3 regions of the Streptomyces sp. NPDC044719 genome follow, and region 3 is predicted to be linked to each of the others. Evidence: riboswitches for the same ligand, from Rfam matches in the RefSeq annotation. Region 3 holds a riboswitch; each other region holds the start of a gene.
The links. A riboswitch is a leader RNA that binds a small molecule or an ion and turns the genes downstream of it on or off. The one in region 3 is predicted to bind cyclic di-AMP.
Positions count from the first base shown of each region.

Region 1: it holds a riboswitch for cyclic di-AMP, as region 3 does, so the genes downstream of both, AC07DF_RS02025 (C40 family peptidase) here and AC07DF_RS29140 (transglycosylase family protein) in region 3, are expected to answer to the same signal.
Region 2: it holds a riboswitch for cyclic di-AMP, as region 3 does, so the genes downstream of both, AC07DF_RS01040 (transglycosylase SLT domain-containing protein) here and AC07DF_RS29140 (transglycosylase family protein) in region 3, are expected to answer to the same signal.

Region 1 covers NZ_JBWKHE010000001.1:414,196-420,180, forward strand. The annotation lists gene AC07DF_RS02015 (hypothetical protein) at 177-530, shown strand; gene AC07DF_RS02020 (SLAC1 family transporter) at 508-1,524, opposite strand; gene AC07DF_RS02025 (C40 family peptidase) at 1,601-2,776, opposite strand; cyclic di-AMP (ydaO/yuaA leader) riboswitch at 2,785-2,943, opposite strand; gene pcrA (DNA helicase PcrA) at 3,247-5,724, shown strand; gene AC07DF_RS02035 (M23 family metallopeptidase) at 5,819-5,985, opposite strand, start outside.
Region 2 covers NZ_JBWKHE010000001.1:220,130-226,114, reverse strand. The annotation lists gene AC07DF_RS01055 (ABC transporter ATP-binding protein) at 1-829, opposite strand, end outside; gene AC07DF_RS01050 (LolA family protein) at 908-2,152, opposite strand; gene AC07DF_RS01045 (polyprenyl synthetase family protein) at 2,372-3,382, opposite strand; cyclic di-AMP (ydaO/yuaA leader) riboswitch at 3,892-4,062, shown strand; gene AC07DF_RS01040 (transglycosylase SLT domain-containing protein) at 4,066-4,803, shown strand; gene AC07DF_RS01035 (HAD family hydrolase) at 4,767-5,615, opposite strand; gene AC07DF_RS01030 (GNAT family N-acetyltransferase) at 5,802-5,985, shown strand, end outside.
Region 3 covers NZ_JBWKHE010000007.1:533,561-539,545, forward strand. The annotation lists gene AC07DF_RS29130 (cytochrome P450 family protein) at 1-1,190, shown strand, start outside; gene AC07DF_RS29135 (transglycosylase family protein) at 1,320-2,273, shown strand; cyclic di-AMP (ydaO/yuaA leader) riboswitch at 2,502-2,668, shown strand; gene AC07DF_RS29140 (transglycosylase family protein) at 2,673-3,368, shown strand; gene eno (phosphopyruvate hydratase) at 3,654-4,934, shown strand; gene AC07DF_RS29150 (FtsB family cell division protein) at 5,063-5,539, shown strand; gene AC07DF_RS29155 (DUF501 domain-containing protein) at 5,593-5,985, shown strand, end outside.

The DNA of each region.
Region 1 (5,985 bases), on a different contig from region 3:
CCGACGGTGACCGTATGCGACCGCGATCCCGCCTCGGCGCCGTCGACTTAACTCAGCGTGATGACCGATGCGTCGAAATCCCGGGCGGGTGCCGGTGATCGGGTGCTATGGGGCGCATATATGCATCGGTGGGCCGGTGTCGGGCGGATCGGACCCCCTGATTAGGCTCCGGCCTCATGGACGTACTCATCCACCTCTTCGTCGGCCTCCACATCATCGGCATCGCCTCGCTCCTGGGCGGCTTTCTCACCCAGATGAAGGCGATGGGCGAGGGCACCGCCCGCTACACCCCGGCGATGCTGCACGGCGCGCTGACGATGCTGGTCACCGGTGTGATCCTGGTCGGCCTCAACCAGGCCGACGACCAGTCCGTGAACAACATCAAGATCGGCGTGAAGCTGGCCCTGCTGATCGTGATCCTCGGCCTGGTCTACGTGAAGCGGGACGACGAGAAGGTGGACAAGGGCCTGTTCGGCCTGGTCGGCCTGCTGACCACGGCGAACGTCTTCATCGCCGTGCTCTGGACCTGACCCGGCGGCCGGGCAGCGCACCGGACCGGACCGCGGCGGCCGTCCAGGCGGCGGCCACGAGCCACGCGGCGACCGCGATCCACAGCAGCGCCTCCCCGAAGCCGTCCAGCCAGGAGACGTCGAGGGCGACGGCGACGGCCAGTGCCGCCGTCCCCGTCTTGGCCCAGGTGAACACGGTCGCCCAGCGGCGGACGTCATGGCGGGGCCGGGGCCACAGGAACTCGGCGGCGAGCAGGACGGCGTAGCAGAGCAGTGCGAGCACGAGCAGCGCGACGGTCACCGTGCGCAGGACGTCCCGGTCGTCTTCGTTCCACAGGTACAGACGCGCGCTGTCGGCGCTGATCAGCCGCGCCCCGGCGAGCGCCGAGAGGGCGAGCGCCCCGCCCGCGAGCCAGTGATCGCCGACCCCTTCGGCCACCTGCCGCACATCGAAACGGATCAGGGCGAGGACGTACAGGACCAGTCCCAGCCAGAACAGCACCAGCGCCGCGTGCGCGAGCCAGTCCGCCGACTCGGCCGCGGCCAGCGTGGCGCCGAGCACGGCGAGCCCCTGCGTGGCCATGCAGCGCGCGAACACCGTCCCGGGCCCGCGCCGCTGCCCGCCCTGCGGGACGAGGACGAGCGGCACCGGCCAGAGCAGTACGGCGAGCACCAGCAGCGTCACGGCCAGGGCCCGGGAGCCGGCCGCCGAGAAGGCGGTGCCCAGGACGGCCGTCGCCGCCACGGTGGTGAGGGCCGTCGTCATCACGCTCTCGAGGACGCCCGGCCTGCGCGTATAAGCCCGCCACCTGGTCCCGGCCCGCAGCAGCCGCAGGGTGAAGTCCGAGGCGAACAGCAGCCAGGCCGCGCAGGCCAGACCCAGGGTGACGCGTGAGAGGACCTCGTACCCCGCCAGATCCAGACCGACCGACAGGGTGCCGGTCGCCAGCACGGCGGCACTGGCCGCCGGAGCACGTTGCGCCCACCAGGCGACGGAGGGGGAGGGGCCGGGCATGGGGCCGATGCTAGGAGGCCCCGCGCGCGTTACGGGCAGGCCACGCGCGCGGGGTCCCAAAAACCTGCGAGACCCGTCAGGCCGGCCGCACCACGCTGTGGATCGACGACTCGCCGTCGTAGTAGATCGACTCCTCGCGCACGTACGTGCCGGGCTTCGGAGCGTGGATCATCATGCCGTTGCCGATGTAGATGCCGACGTGGGTGACATCGTCGTAGAAGAAGACCAGGTCACCGGGCTGAGCGTCGGCCAGGGGCACCGTGGTGCCGGCGTTGACCTGGTCGTACGTCGTGCGCGGCAGGGTCACGCCGGCGGCCTTCCAGGCGGCCTGGGTGAGGCCGGAGCAGTCGTAGGAGCCGGGGCCGGTGGCGCCCCAGACGTACGGCTTGCCGATCTGGGCGCGGGCGAAGGCGAGCGCCTTGTCGGCCTTGGTGGCGTACGAGGAGTCGGGCGCGGTGGACGACGAGGACGAACCCGTCGAGGAGGAACCACTGTCCTGCTGCTGGGCGGCTTCCTGCTGGGCGGCTTCCTGCTCCCGCTGCTGCTCGGCCTGCTGCCGGGCCAGCTCGGCGGCCTTGCGGGCGGCCTCCTCCTGCTTCTCCCTCTCGATCGCCGCGAGCCGCGCCTTCTCCTCGGTGGTCAGCTTCGACAGCAGCTCGCGCGCGTCGGCGAGCTTCCTCTGGACGGTCGCCTTGGCCGTCTTCAGGTCGTCCTGCGACTCGGTGAGCGTCTCGAGGCTCTCGGTGGCCTCCTGACGCTTCTCCATCGTCTCTGACTGCTGAGTGATGTAGTCGTCGACCGCCACCTTCTGACGGCCGGTCATCCGGTCCATCAGCTGGGTCTGGTCGAAGTAGTCCTGCGGGGTGTCCGCGAGCAGGAACGTCGCCGTGTCCGGGGTGGAGGCGCCGGTGCGGTACTGGGCGGCGGCGAAGGTGCCCAGCTCTTCCCGCGCCTCGTTCAGCTTCTGGGTGCGCTTGGCGACGTCGTCGAGGAGGGTGTCGACGCGCTTGCGCTGCTTGGCGGTCTTCTCCTTGGCCCCGTTGTACTTCTCGGTCGCGGACCCCGCCTGGCGGTAGAGGTCGTCGACCTTCTTCTCGACTTCCTCCAGGCTGGGCTTGTCGTCGGCCTCGGGGGCGGCGTTGGCCGACTGGGACAGCAGGGCCACGGAGGTGAGGGCCGCCGTCGCGAGGGCGGGGGTCCGTATGCCTGCAACGCGCGAACCCGTAGGACGCGACTTGCGGTGCGACGCCAAGGGAGGCGACTCCTTCCATGCTCCGCCTACCGGGTTAGCTGTCGGGTTCGGGCGGGTGGTTCGGAAGGGTTGCCCTACGGCCGTCTCCGGGAAGGGAGTCGGGCCGATTCACCCCGGGGTCTCGGTTGGGTCCCCGGCTCTGGCTGCCGCTGCGGCACGCCTGACTCGGCGGAGGCCACGCGGCCCGGCGACGTTCGCCGGTGGGGGTCGTGTGACCTCCTCGCACGGTAGCCAACTCGTGTGGCCCTTGTGAAGGTTGATGGGTGATATGCCCGATACATTTCCGTGACCTTGCTCATGAGCATCGCCGAGAGTGATCGATCGAGGGGGATTGGTCACCGTTTATACGCAATTGTGAAGCCGTAGCGGCCTGTGATCACGTGCACCTGGAGGGTGACAGGGGGGTTCTTTCGGCGATGTTCTCAGGGCGGCGGCGGGCTGTCAGTGGGGCGCCCTAGACTCGGAGAGCGATGAGCAGCCTCTTTGACGACAGCTTCCTGGCGGACCTCCAGGCCCAGCGGGGTCCCGCGGACGAACCCCCACCGCCGCCCGAGGACGATCACGGACCGGAGCCGGTTCCGGACGATCTGTTCGGCGGGAAGTTCGATGTGCCGCCGGACCGCGACGCCTACTACCGGGACGGAGCCGCGCGCCCGCCGGTGGACGCCGCCGCGCTCCTGGAGGGGCTGAACGACAACCAGCGCGCCGCCGTCACACACTCCGGCTCCCCGCTGCTCATCGTGGCCGGCGCCGGCTCCGGCAAGACCCGTGTGCTCACACACCGCATCGCCCACCTGCTCGCCGAGCGGGACGTCCACCCGGGCCAGATCCTCGCCATCACCTTCACCAACAAGGCCGCCGGCGAGATGAAGGAGCGCGTCGAGCAACTCGTCGGCCCGCGCGCGAACGCCATGTGGGTGATGACGTTCCACAGCGCCTGCGTCCGCATCCTGCGCCGGGAGAGCAAGAAGCTCGGCTTCACATCGAGCTTCTCGATCTACGACGCCGCCGACTCCAAGCGCCTGATGGCCCTGGTCTGCCGCGACCTGGACCTCGACCCCAAGCGCTTCCCGCCGAAGTCCTTCAGCGCCAAGATCAGCAACCTGAAGAACGAGCTGATCGACGAGGAGGACTTCGCCGCCCAGGCCGGCGACGGCTTCGAGAAGACCCTCGCCCAGGCCTACGCGATGTACCAGTCGCGGCTGCGCGAGGCGAACGCCCTCGACTTCGACGACCTGATCATGACGACGGTCAACCTGCTGCGCGCCTTCCCGGACGTCGCCGAGCACTACCGCCGCCGCTTCCGCCACGTCCTCGTGGACGAGTACCAGGACACCAACCACGCCCAGTACGCACTCGTCCGGGAGCTCGTGGGCACCTCCGAGCACCCCGTCGACGTACCGCCCAGCGCGGACGACCTGCCGCCCGCCGAGCTGTGCGTGGTCGGTGACGCCGACCAGTCGATCTACGCCTTCCGCGGCGCGACGATCCGCAACATCCTCCAGTTCGAGGAGGACTACCCGGACGCGACGACGATCCTGCTGGAGCAGAACTACCGCTCCACCCAGACGATCCTCAGCGCGGCCAACGCGGTCATCGAGCGCAACGAGTCCCGCCGCCCCAAGAACCTGTGGACCAACGCGGGCACGGGCGCGCAGATCACCGGCTACGTCGCCGACACCGAGCACGACGAGGCGCAGTTCGTCGCCGACGAGATAGACCGTCTCACCGACGCGGGTGAGGCGAAGGCCGGCGACGTCGCCGTCTTCTACCGCACCAACGCCCAGTCCCGTGTCTTCGAAGAGATCTTCATCCGCGTCGGCCTGCCCTACAAGGTCGTCGGCGGCGTCCGCTTCTACGAGCGCAAGGAGGTCCGGGACGTCCTGGCCTACCTGCGCGTGCTGGCCAACCCGGAGGACTCGGTGCCGCTGCGCCGGATCCTCAATGTGCCCAAGCGCGGCATCGGCGACCGCGCCGAGGCGATGATCGACGCCCTCTCCCAGCGGGAGAAGATCAGCTTCCCGCAGGCGCTGAAGCGCGTCGACGAGGCGTACGGCATGGCCGCGCGCTCCACCAACGCCGTCAAGCGGTTCAACACGCTGATGGAGGACCTCCGTACGGTCGTCGAGTCCGGCGCGGGGCCCGCCACCGTGCTGGAGGCGATCCTGGAGCGCACCGGATACCTCGCCGAGTTGCAGGCCTCCACCGACCCGCAGGACGAGACCCGGATCGAGAACCTCCAGGAACTCGCCGCCGTCGCCATGGAGTTCGAGCAGGAGCGCGGCGAGGACGAGCAGGGAACGCTTGCCGACTTCCTCGAGAAGGTCGCGCTGGTCGCCGACTCCGACCAGATCCCCGACGAGGAGGACGGCGACGGCGTCATCACCCTGATGACCCTGCACACCGCCAAGGGCCTGGAGTTCCCGGTTGTCTTCCTGACCGGCATGGAGGACGGCGTCTTCCCGCACATGCGCGCCCTCGGCCAGACCAAGGAGCTGGAGGAGGAGCGGCGCCTGGCGTACGTGGGCATCACCCGCGCGCGGGAACGGCTGTATCTGACGCGCTCGACGATGCGCAGCGCCTGGGGACAGCCGTCGTACAACCCGCCCTCCCGGTTCCTGGAGGAGATCCCGCCGACCCACCTGGAGTGGAAGCGGACCGGTGCGACAGCGCCCGCGTCCTCCGGGCCGGTCTCCGCCGTGGCGGCCTCGCTGTCGTCGTCCCGTTCGCGTTCGTCGGCGTCGGGCGCCTCCGGTTTCGCCACGCGCCGCACCTCCGAGAAGCCGGTGGTGTCGCTCGTGGTCGGGGACCGGGTCACGCACGACCAGTTCGGGCTCGGGACCGTCGTGGCGGTCAAGGGCACGGGCGCGAACGCCGAGGCGACGATCGACTTCGGGGACAAGCCGAAGCGGCTGCTGCTGCGGTACGCGCCGGTGGAGAAGCTGTAGCCCTGGACGGCGACAGTCCTGTGAGGTGAGCCTCCGCCGGAGGACCGGCGGGGGCTGGGCCGGCGGGGCCGGATCGGCGGGGGCTGCCGGGACGTTACGTCGGGTCGACGCCGTGGCTGCGCAGCCACGGGAGCGGGTCGATCGGCGAGCCGCCGGCCGGACGCACCTCGAAGTGCAGATGGGGGCCGGTCGAGTTGCCGGAGTTGCCCGAACGCGCGATCGGATCGCCGGCCTTCACGCTCGTACCCGAGGGGACCGTGT
Region 2 (5,985 bases), on a different contig from region 3:
CGACGTCGCCGACGCCCTGCTCCTTCAGCACCCGAGCGGCCTCGGCCGGGTCCGGCGTGCTCACCACGAGCCTGCCGCGCGCCCCCGCTGACAGCTCGGCGACCGGGCCCTGCGTGATCAGACGGCCCTGGGCCATCACGGCCGCGTGCGTGCAGACCTGCTCGATCTCGTCGAGCAGATGGGAGGAGAGGAAGACGGTCGTGCCGTCCGAGGCCAGCTCCCGGATCAGGGTGCGGATCTCGCGCATGCCCTGCGGGTCAAGGCCGTTGGTCGGCTCGTCGAGCACGAGCAGCCGGCGCGGCTGGAGCAGGGCGGCGGCGAGGCCCAGGCGCTGTTTCATGCCCAGTGAGTACGCCTTGGCCTTCTTGCCCCCGGCGGCCGTCAGACCCACCCGGTCCAGGGCGGCGGCGACCCGGGCCCGCCGGGTGCGGGGATCGGCGGCCGGGTCGGCCGAGTCGTACCGGACGAGGTTGTCGCGGCCGGAGAGGAAGCCGTAGAGGGCCGGGCCCTCGATGAGGGCGCCGACGTGCGGCAGCACGGCGCGGGTGGCCCGGGGCATGGGCTGCCCCAGGACCCGCGCCGTGCCGGAGGTGGCCTCGATGAGGCCCATCAGCATGCGGATGGTGGTGGTCTTACCGGAGCCGTTGGGGCCGAGGAAGCCGAACACGCTGCCCGCCGGGACGGTCAGGTCGAGACCGTCGACGGCGAGCTGTCCGCCGCGGTAGCGCTTGGTGAGCGCCCGGGTGGCGATGACCGGTTCCCCGGCCGCGACATCCGCGCCGCTCGGCTCCGGCACGCGCTCGGGCTCCGTGGCGGACGGTTCGCCCATCGGCTTCCTCGTTCTCTCGACGCCCCGTGGTTCTTTCGACGCCGGTGGTTCTTTCGACGTCCTGTGGCGGTACGGGACTCACTTGCCGGCGTCGGCCGCCTTCACGAGCGCGTCCTTGGTGACCAGGCCGACGTAGACCTTGCCGTCGTCCGTGATCAGGGCGTTGACCAGTCGGGTCGAGAAGACCGTGCCCGAGCCGAACTTGCCGGTGACCTTGTCGCCGAGCGAGTCCATGAAGCCGCCGAGTTCGCCGCCGGCCTCGCCGGAGGGCACGCCCTCGCCACCGGTGTCGAAGGTGGCTATGGAGTTCCAGCCCTCGCCGATGGTCTTCATGCCGTCGAGGCCCTTGCCGAGGTCCTCCTCGGACTTCGGGAGGGACTTCGGGGCGTGCCGGCCGGCCTCTCCCTTGTCGAAGCCCTTCTCAAAGCTCTTCTCGGAGCCCTTTTCGGAGCCCTTCTCTTCCGTGACCTTCGCACCCTTCGGCGGGGTGAAGTCGAAGGTCGAGGCGGCGGGCTTGGCGAAGCTGACCTGGGTGAAGCCCGCGTCGACGACGGCGGAGCCACCGCTCGCCGGGGTCAGCGTGAACTTCAGCGGCGTGCCCGTCTTCGCGTCCACGGCCACGGTGATCGCGCCGACCGTCGAGCCGGACTGCTTCGGCTTGATGAGCAGCTTGTAGGCGTCCCGGCCGGCGACCTGGGCGGTGCCGTCCACGGTCACGGAGGTCGTGTCGTCGGCGGCCTTGAGAGCCTCCTCGGCGAAGTCCTTGGGCGTGGCCGGCGGCTGCTGGTCCTTGCCGCTCTCGGAGGCGGTGCCGTGGTGGACCTCGTTGGACTTGCTGTCGTAGGCCCAGACGTCCTTGCCGTTGTGGACGATGCTGTACTCGGCGGCGTTCTCCAGCAGCGACAGCTTCTGCTTGTCCGGGCCGTCGGCCGCGACGCGCAGGGTGTGCGTGCCGGAGGCCAGTTCCGTGAGCTTGGCGGTCGGGTCGGCGGAGGAGCCGCCCTCGCCCTGGCTCGCGGCACCGGACATCAGGCTGCTCTCCAGACCGCCGAGGTCCGGCAGCCCGAGGTCCGTGCTGATCTTCACGGTGCCGGACAGCTGCTGGACGTCCGACTTGGCGATCTTCTCGATGAGCTGCTGTGCCGTGATCTTCGGGAGGTCGGGGTCACCGGAGTCGGCGAGCGCGGGGACCAGCCCGATCGTCGCGGCCGCCACCCCCATCACCGTGACCGGTACGACGTACCGCGCGGCCTTGCGCCGTCCGGAACGCTGCTCGTCGACCTCTCCGGCGGTCGTGCTGTCGTCGGATGCGTTCGGTGCCATGTGTGCCCTACCTCCGTGGTCGGCGGCGGCTGTCCGTGTCGTCCACGCACTCGTCCCTGGCCGCCATTCTCACCCGAACAGGTGAGGTTTGGTGTTTTCCGTGGTTTCCATCTGACCAAATCGGCCGGGCAGATACGTCAGACCGCGGACTCAACTCCACGTACTGCTGGGGTATGACACGGAGGGGCGGCTTCTCCCCCGACCCGTAGGGGTTGCCGGTCAGCCGGCCCGGTGCACCACGGCGTCGCACAGCTCCACGAGGGCCGTCTTGGCGGCGCACTCGGGCAGGGGGGCCAGCGCCGAGCGGGCGTCCTGGGCGTAGCGGACGGTGTCCTTCCGGGCCTGTTCCAGCGCCGGGTGGGCGCGCAGCAGGCGCAGGGCCTCGGCGTGCCGTTCGTCGTCGGTGAGGTCGGAGTCCAGCAGCTCGCACAGGGCGATGTCGTCCGCGAGGCCGAGCCGGGCCGCCCGCTCGCGCAGCCGCAGCACCGGCATCGTGGGGATGCCCTCGCGCAGATCGGTGCCGGGGGTCTTGCCGGACTCGTGGGAGTCGGAGGCGATGTCCAGGACGTCGTCCGCGAGCTGGAAGGCGACGCCGAGCCGCTCGCCGTACTGGGTCAGCACGTCCACGGTCGTCTCGTCGGCGCCGGACATCATCGCGCCGAACCGGCACGACACGGCCACCAGCGAGCCGGTCTTGCCGCCCAGCACGTCCAGGTAGTGCTCGACGGGGTCGCGGCCGTCCTGCGGTCCGGCCGTCTCCAGGATCTGCCCGGTCACCAGCCGTTCGAACGCCTCGGCCTGCACCCGCACCGCCTCCGGGCCGAGGTCGGCCAGGGTGTGCGAGGCACGGGCGAAGAGGAAGTCGCCGGTGAGGACCGCGACGGAGTTGTCCCAGCGGGCGTTCGCGCTCGCGACCCCGCGGCGCACCGTCGCCTCGTCCATCACGTCGTCGTGGTACAGCGTGGCGAGATGGGTCAGTTCCACGACGACGGCCGACGGCACGATCCCGGGCGCGTACGGGTCGCCGAACTGGGCGGAGAGCATCACGAGCAGCGGACGGAACCGCTTGCCGCCGGCCCGCACCAGGTGCTGGGCGGCCTCCGTGATGAAGGGCACCTCACTCTTGGTGGCCTCGAACAAGCCTTCCTCGACAGCCGCCAACCCGGCCTGGACATCGGCTTCCAGAGCCTGGTCCCGCACGCTCAGCCCGAACGGCCCGACGTCGGTCACGAGGGGTCTCCTGTCTGCTGTGTCTGCCGGTGATTACGCGGATTGTCGATAGGTCGCTGCCATCACTCGAGTCAGCGTATCCGGTCACGTTTCGATCACCGCCAGCGCCCATGGTTACAGGCCGGGTGGTATCTGATCACGACCGTTATGTTTTTGATCGGGCCATAAGAACAGACATTTGTCGACTTACCAGCCGATAGTGAGATATTCACGATTTGCCATGACGACTGAGCAAATTACCTTTGACGGTAATTGCCCCACAGGCTTGTGATCAGTGAGTTGAATCACGTTAACCCCTTTGCCGCGCCACCCCGGCATCGACCCGTACCTCCTTCAGCCGAACGCCAGTTGAGCCTTGGCTTCCGCAAAGGATCAAGCGGACCAAACACCCCCGACCAAGGTCAACCGCGCGATATGTGACTCCGGCGCTTGTTCCCGACATGTGCTCTCGCATACGTTCCCGGCCTGTCCGGCGGACGCCGAATCCTGCCGCCGCCCGGACCCCCACACGAACCGACTCACTCACGCAGGGCAGGAGCGGGGGACCCAGGTAAGTCGCCGGTCCGCACAGCGGCACGGCTCGGGGTGAAGCCGCGTACGGCAGTACACCGCCGTACGCGGCCGGGCACCTCCCGGCCCGAACCCGACAGCTCACCTCGCAGGCGCCGGAGAGGAACATCGCCATGGCCGGACGAGGCAAGCACCGTCGCCCCAGAACCAACCCGCTCACCCGAGGTGTCGCGATCGCCGGCACCGGCGGAGCGGCACTGACCCTCCCGCTCCTCGGCGCGACGCACGCGAACGCCGTGGAGCCCCAGGCGGTCAAGCCCGCCAAGTCCCTCACGTACACCGTGACCAAGGGCGACACGCTCTACCGCATCGCGGACAAGTACGACGTCTCGGGCGGCTGGAAGAAGCTCTACAAGGACAACCGCTCCGCCGTCGGCGACGACCCGAAGCTGATCCACCCGGGCCTGAAGCTGAAGGTGTCGACGACCAAGGCGGCCGCCACGAAGGAGGCGGCCAAGTCGTCCGCCGAGCCGGCCGCGAAGCCCGCCGGCGGCGTCGCCAAGGCCACCCCGGCCTCCGCCAAGACCTACGCCGACAACCTCGACGGATGGATCCGTGAGGCGCTGGACATCATGGCGCAGAAGGGCATTCCGGGGTCCTACGACGGCATCCACCGCAACATCATGCGCGAGTCGTCCGGCAACCCCCAGGCGATCAACAACTGGGACTCCAACGCGGCCAAGGGCACCCCGTCCAAGGGCCTGCTCCAGACCATCGACCCGACCTTCCAGGCCTACCACGTGGACGGCACGTCGTGGGATCCGTACGACCCGGTCGCCAACATCACGGCGGCCTGCAACTACGCGGCCGACCGCTACGGCTCGATCGACAACGTCAACGGCCCGTACTGAGCCGACCCGCCCAGCAGTCGCTCGAGGACGACGGCGATGCCGTCGTCCTCGTTCGACAGGGTGATCTCGTCGGCCACGGCCTTGAGTTCGGGATGGGCGTTCGCCATCGCGACGCCGTGGGCCGCCCAGTCGAACATCGGGATGTCGTTGGGCATGTCACCAAAGGCGATGGTGTCCGCCGGCCGCAGCCCCAGATGCTCGGCGGCCAGCGCCAGGCCCGTCGCCTTGGTGACGCCGCACGGCTGGAGCTCGACCGTGCCGGGCCCCGACATCGTCACCGTCGCCAGGGAGCCGACCACCGAACGGGCCGTCGCCGCCAACTCGTCGTCCGTCAGGTAGGGATGGCGCAGCAGCACCTTGCTGATCGGCTCGCCCCACAGATCGTCGCGCCGGTCGACCCGCACGGCCGGCAGGGTCGGGTGCGGCATGAGATAGCCCGGCTCGATGAGTGTGAGCCCGTCGACCCCGTCCTGGTCGACCGCGGCGTACACCTGCCCCACCTCGGCCTCGATCTTGCCGAGCGCGGTCTCCGCCAGTTCCCGGTCCAGGGTGATGGACCACAGCAGCCGGTCCGCGCCGGCGTCGTACACCTGCGCGCCCTGCCCGCACACCGCGAGCCCCGTGCAGCGGAGGTCGTCGAGGAGCGGTCGCACACGTGGCGCCGGCCGGCCCGTCACCACGAGGTGCTGGGCACCGGCCTCCGCCACCCGCGCGAGCACGGCGAGCGACCGGTCGGAGAGGGTGTCGTCGCCGCGCAGCAGCGTTCCGTCCAGGTCGGTGGCGATGAGTGAATATGCGATGGGTGCGGCCATGATCTGAGAATACGGACAGCGCGGCCCTTCGTTTCATCGCGCCGTGGACACCGATTGCCCGGTTGAAGGCCTCTGTACCAGTTGGCAACAACATGGTCCGCTACCTACCGGCGAGGCCGTCTCGGGCGGTACCTTCCAAGTGTCCAGGGGGGACTTGATCGGGGGGTCGGGTTGAGCAGTGGGCGCATTCGCGTGGCTGGGCCCGGGGAGCTCGGCGAAGGGGAAAGGGAGCGCTGGCGCGCGCTGCGCGCTGCCTCCGAGGCACCACGCAACCCCTTCATGGAACCGGAGTTCACCGAAGCCGTCGGCCTGGTGAGGCCGCAGGCCCGGGTCGCTGTGGTGTACGAGGGGCTGGAGCCGGCCGGCTTCC
Region 3 (5,985 bases):
TGCACCGGACCAAGCTCCCCAGCGGCGTCGAGGCCTGGCTGGTCACGCGGTACGCCGACGCCAAGCAGACCCTCGCCGACAACCGGCTCTCCAAGGACCCGGCGCATCATCACGAACCCGCGCACGCCAAGGGCAAGACCGGCATCCCCGGTGAGCGCAAGGCCGAGTTGATGACGCATCTGCTCAACATCGATCCGCCGGACCACACCCGGCTGCGGCGGCTGGTGTCCAAGGCGTTCACGCCCCGCCGGGTCGCCGAGTTCGAGCAGCGGGTGCAGGAGCTCACCGACGGTCTCATCGACGGGTTCGCGGAGCAGGGGTCCGCCGACCTGATCCACGAGTTCGCCTTCCCGCTCCCCATCTACGCCATCTGTGACATGCTCGGCGTCCCCCGCGAGGACCAGGACGACTTCCGGGACTGGGCGGGCATGATGATCCGTCACCAGGGCGGGCCCCGGGGCGGCGTGGCGCGGTCCGTGAAGAAGATGCGCGGCTACCTCGCCGACCTCATCCACCGCAAGCGCGAGGCGCTCCCCGCCGAAGCCGCCCCCGGCGAGGACCTCATCTCCGGTCTCATCCGCGCCTCCGACCACGGCGAGCACCTCACCGAGAACGAGGCCGCCGCCATGGCCTTCATCCTGCTGTTCGCCGGTTTCGAGACGACCGTGAACCTGATCGGCAACGGCACCTACGCCCTGCTCACCCACCCCGAGCAGCGCACCCGGCTCCAGGCGTCCCTCGCCGCCGGGGAGAGGGGCCTCCTGGAGACCGGCGTCGAGGAGCTGCTGCGCTTCGACGGCCCCGTCGAGCTCGCCACCTGGCGCTTCGCCACACAGCCCCTCACCATCGGCGGGCAGCACATCGACGCCGGCGACCCGGTCCTCGTCGTCCTGGCCGCCGCCGACCGGGACCCGGAGCGGTTCGCCGATCCGGACGTGCTCGACCTCGCCCGCCGCGACAACCAGCACCTCGGGTACGGCCACGGCATCCACTACTGCCTCGGCGCCCCGCTCGCCCGCCTGGAGGGCCAGACCGCCCTCGCCACGCTCCTCACCCGTCTCCCGGACCTGAGGCTCGCGGCCGACCCGGCCGAGCTGAGATGGCGCGGCGGGCTGATCATGCGCGGGCTGCGCACCCTGCCGGTGGAGTTCACGCCCGCATCCAAAGGTGACACGCCGTCAGGGTTGTGATCTTCACGTGATCTACGCGGCATTAACTTGTGACAAGTGATCGTCTGCCTATACGTTCACCCATCATCAGCGCGAGCCAGTCAAACCTGCGCCGCGCAGGTCACTGCTGTCTTCGCGAAAGGTCTCCGTATGCTCTCCGGGAACGGTCGGCACCGTCGCCCCCGCCAGGCTCCGGCTCTCCTCGTCGCGGCAGGAGTGACCGGCTCCGCCATCGCGATCCCGCTCCTCGGAGCCTCCGGCGCCAGCGCTGCCGACGGCACGACCTGGGACCGGGTCGCGGACTGTGAGACCGGCGGCGCCTGGAGCCAGAACAGCGGCAACGGATACTTCGGCGGCCTGCAGTTGTCGCAGGAGGACTGGGAGAGCCACGGCGGCCTGGACTACGCCCCGAGCGCCGACCTGGCCAGCCGTTCCCAGCAGATAGCCGTGGCCGAGAGAATCCTCGCCGAGCAGGGAGCCGGTGCCTGGCGCACCTGCGGACTGCTCTCCGGCCTCGAGCAGGACAAGAAGTCGTCCGACTCGAGTGACTCATCCGATTCTTCGGAATCATACGGATTGCTCGACTCTCTCGGTTCGTCCCCTTCGTCGTCCGCCTCGCCGTCTCCTGACGCGCCGTCGACCTCGCAGGATGAAAGCGGCAACTCGGACAAGTCGCCCGACTCCGAGGACTCCTTTTCGCGGGACCAGGAGTCAGGTTCCCCGTCGGCGACGCCCGAGCCTGACAAGTCCGGCAACTCCCAGCAGGACGAAGACTCTTCGGCGCGCACCGAGACCGGGACCGACACCGGCTCCGGCCGTCACCGTGGTCCCAGTGCCGACGAAACCCCCACGCCCGAGAACGGCCGTACGGGCGAGTCCACGGGCCGTCACGCCTCGCGCGGCGACGAGGGCTCCGACGACTCGTCCGAGGGTGCCTACATCGTGGGTATCGGCGACAGTCTCTGGTCCATCGCCGACTCCCTTGATATCAGCGGCGGATGGCACGAGCTCTACGACGGCAACAAGAAGGCCGTCGGTGCCGACCCGAACCTCATTCGCCCCGGTGAGAAGCTCACGGTAGAGGGCGAAGCGGACGGGAAGTAGTTGTTCGGGCAGTGCGGAAACGGGGGCGGAAGTCGCCCCGAAACCGCTCGAGTTCGCGTCCTGTTTCGCAGTGAATGTCCCGTTTGGGGTCCGTGAGAGATAGATCTCAGAAGCCCTGATCGTCTTTGAAATTCGGCGGATCGCGTGGCTACGGTCGGGACCGCTCGTCACCACGAGCCCCGGCTGCCGCAACGCCGAATCCTGCCAGCGGCCGTACGGGAACAGTCGTCGCGTCAAGCGCCGTAGGCAGGAGCGGGGGACCCAAGGTAGGTGCCCGACCGGCCAGTTGCGCCGGAAGGGCTTGGGGTGAAGCCGTGTCCCGGGAGGGGCGCGGCCGGGCAACTCAACCGGCCCGAACCCGACAGCTCACCTCGCAGGCGTCGGTGAGGGGATCCTTCCATGCTGTTTTCCAGCAAGGGCAAGCACCGCCGTCCGTCCAAGGCCAGCCGTGCCATCGCCGTCGCCGGTGTCACCGGCGCCGCTGTCGCCGCCCCGCTGATGGCCGCCGGCGGCGCCTCCGCCGCCACCGCCTCCGAGTGGGACGCCGTCGCCCAGTGCGAGGCCGGCGGCAACTGGTCCATCAACACCGGCAACGGCTACTACGGCGGTCTGCAGTTCTCCGCCTCCACCTGGTCCGGCTACGGCGGCACCAAGTACGCCGCCACCGCCGACCAGGCCACCAAGGAGCAGCAGATCGAGATCGGCGAGAAGGTCCTCGCGGGCCAGGGCAAGGGTGCCTGGCCGGTCTGCGGCAAGGGCCTGTCGAGTGCCGGCTACAACGGCGGCGGCTCCTCCTCGAACGACTCCGGCAGCTCCTCGCAGCAGAGCGAGCAGAGCACCGAGTCCCGCGAGACCCAGCAGCCGGCCTCGCGCTCCGAGGACCGCCCGGCCGCCAAGAAGACCGTCACCACCCCGACCGGCAAGAAGGTCAAGAAGGGCGACGGCGAGTACAAGGTCGTCAAGGGCGACACCCTGAGCTCGATCGCGTCGGACGAGAAGGTCGAGGGCGGCTGGGAGAAGCTGTTCCAGCTGAACAAGGACATCGTCTCGGACGCCAACCTCATCTACCCGGGCCAGCAGCTGCACCTGAAGTAAGCAGCGGCCCTCCGCCCCCCTCGGGGGGCGGCCCCCGTCCCCACGGGCTCCCCGCCCCGGTGCGTGTTCCCCCGTACGCGCCGGGGCGGGGTTTTTTCTGCCCCGCTTTTCCACAACCGTCTTTGTTCCGTTCGGAAACAATTTACGCTCGGTTCTGTCCATGGGGTGGGCGACCCGGTGGCCGATCGGCCGGAGCCGGTTAGGCTCATGTCGCGAGCCACCACGGCCCGCCCTCGCCGGGTCCCCGCGACCCGCGTACCCGCGTCACATAAGAAGGAGATGCTCGTGCCGTCCATCGACGTCGTCGTAGCCCGGGAAATCCTGGACTCCCGAGGCAACCCCACGGTCGAGGTCGAGGTCGGCCTCGACGACGGCAGCACCGGTCGTGCCGCCGTCCCGTCCGGCGCCTCCACGGGCGCCTTCGAGGCCATCGAGCTGCGTGACGGCGACTCGAACCGTTACCTCGGCAAGGGTGTGGAGAAGGCCGTCCTCGCGGTCATCGAGCAGATCGGCCCGGAGCTCGTCGGCTACGACGCCACCGAGCAGCGCCTGATCGACCAGGCGATGTTCGACCTGGACGCCACCGACAACAAGGGCTCCCTCGGCGCCAACGCCATCCTCGGCGTCTCCCTCGCCGTCGCCCACGCCGCCTCCGAGGCCAGCGACCTGCCGCTGTTCCGCTACCTGGGCGGCCCGAACGCGCACCTGCTGCCGGTGCCGATGATGAACATCCTGAACGGCGGCTCGCACGCCGACTCCAACGTGGACATCCAGGAGTTCATGATCGCCCCGATCGGCGCGGAGTCCTTCTCCGAGGCCCTGCGCTGGGGCGCCGAGGTCTACCACACGCTGAAGAAGGTCCTGAAGAGCAAGGGCCTGGCCACCGGCCTCGGCGACGAGGGCGGCTTCGCCCCGAACCTCGGCTCCAACCGCGAGGCCCTCGACCTCATCCTCGAGGCGATCAAGGAGGCCGGCTACACCCCCGGCGAGCAGATCGCCCTCGCCCTCGACGTGGCCGCGTCCGAGTTCTACAAGGACGGCGCCTACACCTTCGAGGGCAAGACGCGCTCAGCCGCCGAGATGACCGAGTACTACGCCGAGCTCGTCGACGCGTACCCGCTCGTCTCCATCGAGGACCCGCTGTTCGAGGACGACTGGGACGGCTGGAAGACCATCACCGAGAAGCTCGGCGACAAGGTCCAGCTCGTCGGCGACGACCTGTTCGTCACCAACCCCGAGCGCCTCGCCCGCGGCATCGACGAGAACGCCGCCAACGCCCTGCTGGTCAAGGTCAACCAGATCGGTTCGCTGACCGAGACCCTGGACGCCGTCGAGCTGGCGCAGCGCAACGGCTTCAAGTGCATGATGTCCCACCGCTCCGGCGAGACCGAGGACGTCACCATCGCCGACCTGGCTGTCGCCACCAACTGCGGCCAGATCAAGACCGGCGCCCCGGCCCGCTCCGAGCGCGTCGCCAAGTACAACCAGCTGCTGCGCATCGAGGAGATCCTCGACGACGCCGCGGTCTACGCCGGCCGCAGCGCCTTCCCGCGCTTCAAGGGCTGACCGGGCTGACCCGATAAGGGTCAAGCCTGAGCCAGTCGTACGTACGTCCCCGTACTCGGTCCCGTACCGTGTCCGGGGACGTACGCGCGTCGGACGGTGGAGCGGGAGAGCGGGAGAGCGGGGAGATCATGGCCGTGAAGGACCGGGACCGTTTCTCCACCGCGACCAGGATCCGGCTGCTCGGCGAGCAGACCGCGGCCCGGGTCTACCGCTCCCAGACCCGGCGCCAGGCCCGCCGCTCCCGGCTGACCGGCCGGGCCGCGCTGCTCGCCCTGGTGATGTGCACACTGATCGTGGCGCTGGCCTACCCGATGCGGGAGTACGTCTCCCAGCGCGCCGAGATCGACGACCTCCAGCGCGAACAGCAGCAGGCCCGCCAACGTGTCGAACGGCTGCGCGATCAGAAGGCGCGCTGGCAGGACGACGCATACGCGGAACAGCAGATCCGGCAGCGGTTGCACTACGTCATGCCGGGGGAGACGGGATTCATCGTCGTCGACCCGCACGCGGCGCGGCAGTCGCACGCCGTGCTCGGGACGGCCGACCGCGTCTGGTACGCGAACGTGTGGGACGGCGTCGACAAGTCCGACGCCTCCGCCCGGTGAACCCGGACCCCAGCCAGATATCTGACTCAAAGAAAGACAGCCTGAAGACAGTCATGGAAACGCCCCCGCCGACCACCCCGCGCACCGAGCCCACCGACGCGGACGTCGAGGCCTTCAAGCAGCAGCTCGGTCGGCCCCCGCGCGGTCTGCGCGCGATCGCGCACCGGTGCCCGTGCGGGCAGCCCGACGTCGTCGAGACGGCGCCCCGGCTGCCGGACGGGACGCCGTTCCCGACGCTGTACTACCTGACGTGCCCGCGAGCCGCCTCGGCCATCGGCACGCTGGAGGCGAACGGCGTGATGAAGGAGATGACCGAGCGTCTGGCCTCGGACCCGGAGCTGGCGGCGGCGTACCGGGCGGCGCACGAGGACTACATCCGGCGGCGCGACGAGATCGAGGAGCTGAAGAACTTCCCGAGCGCGGGCGGCATGCCGGACCGGGTGAAG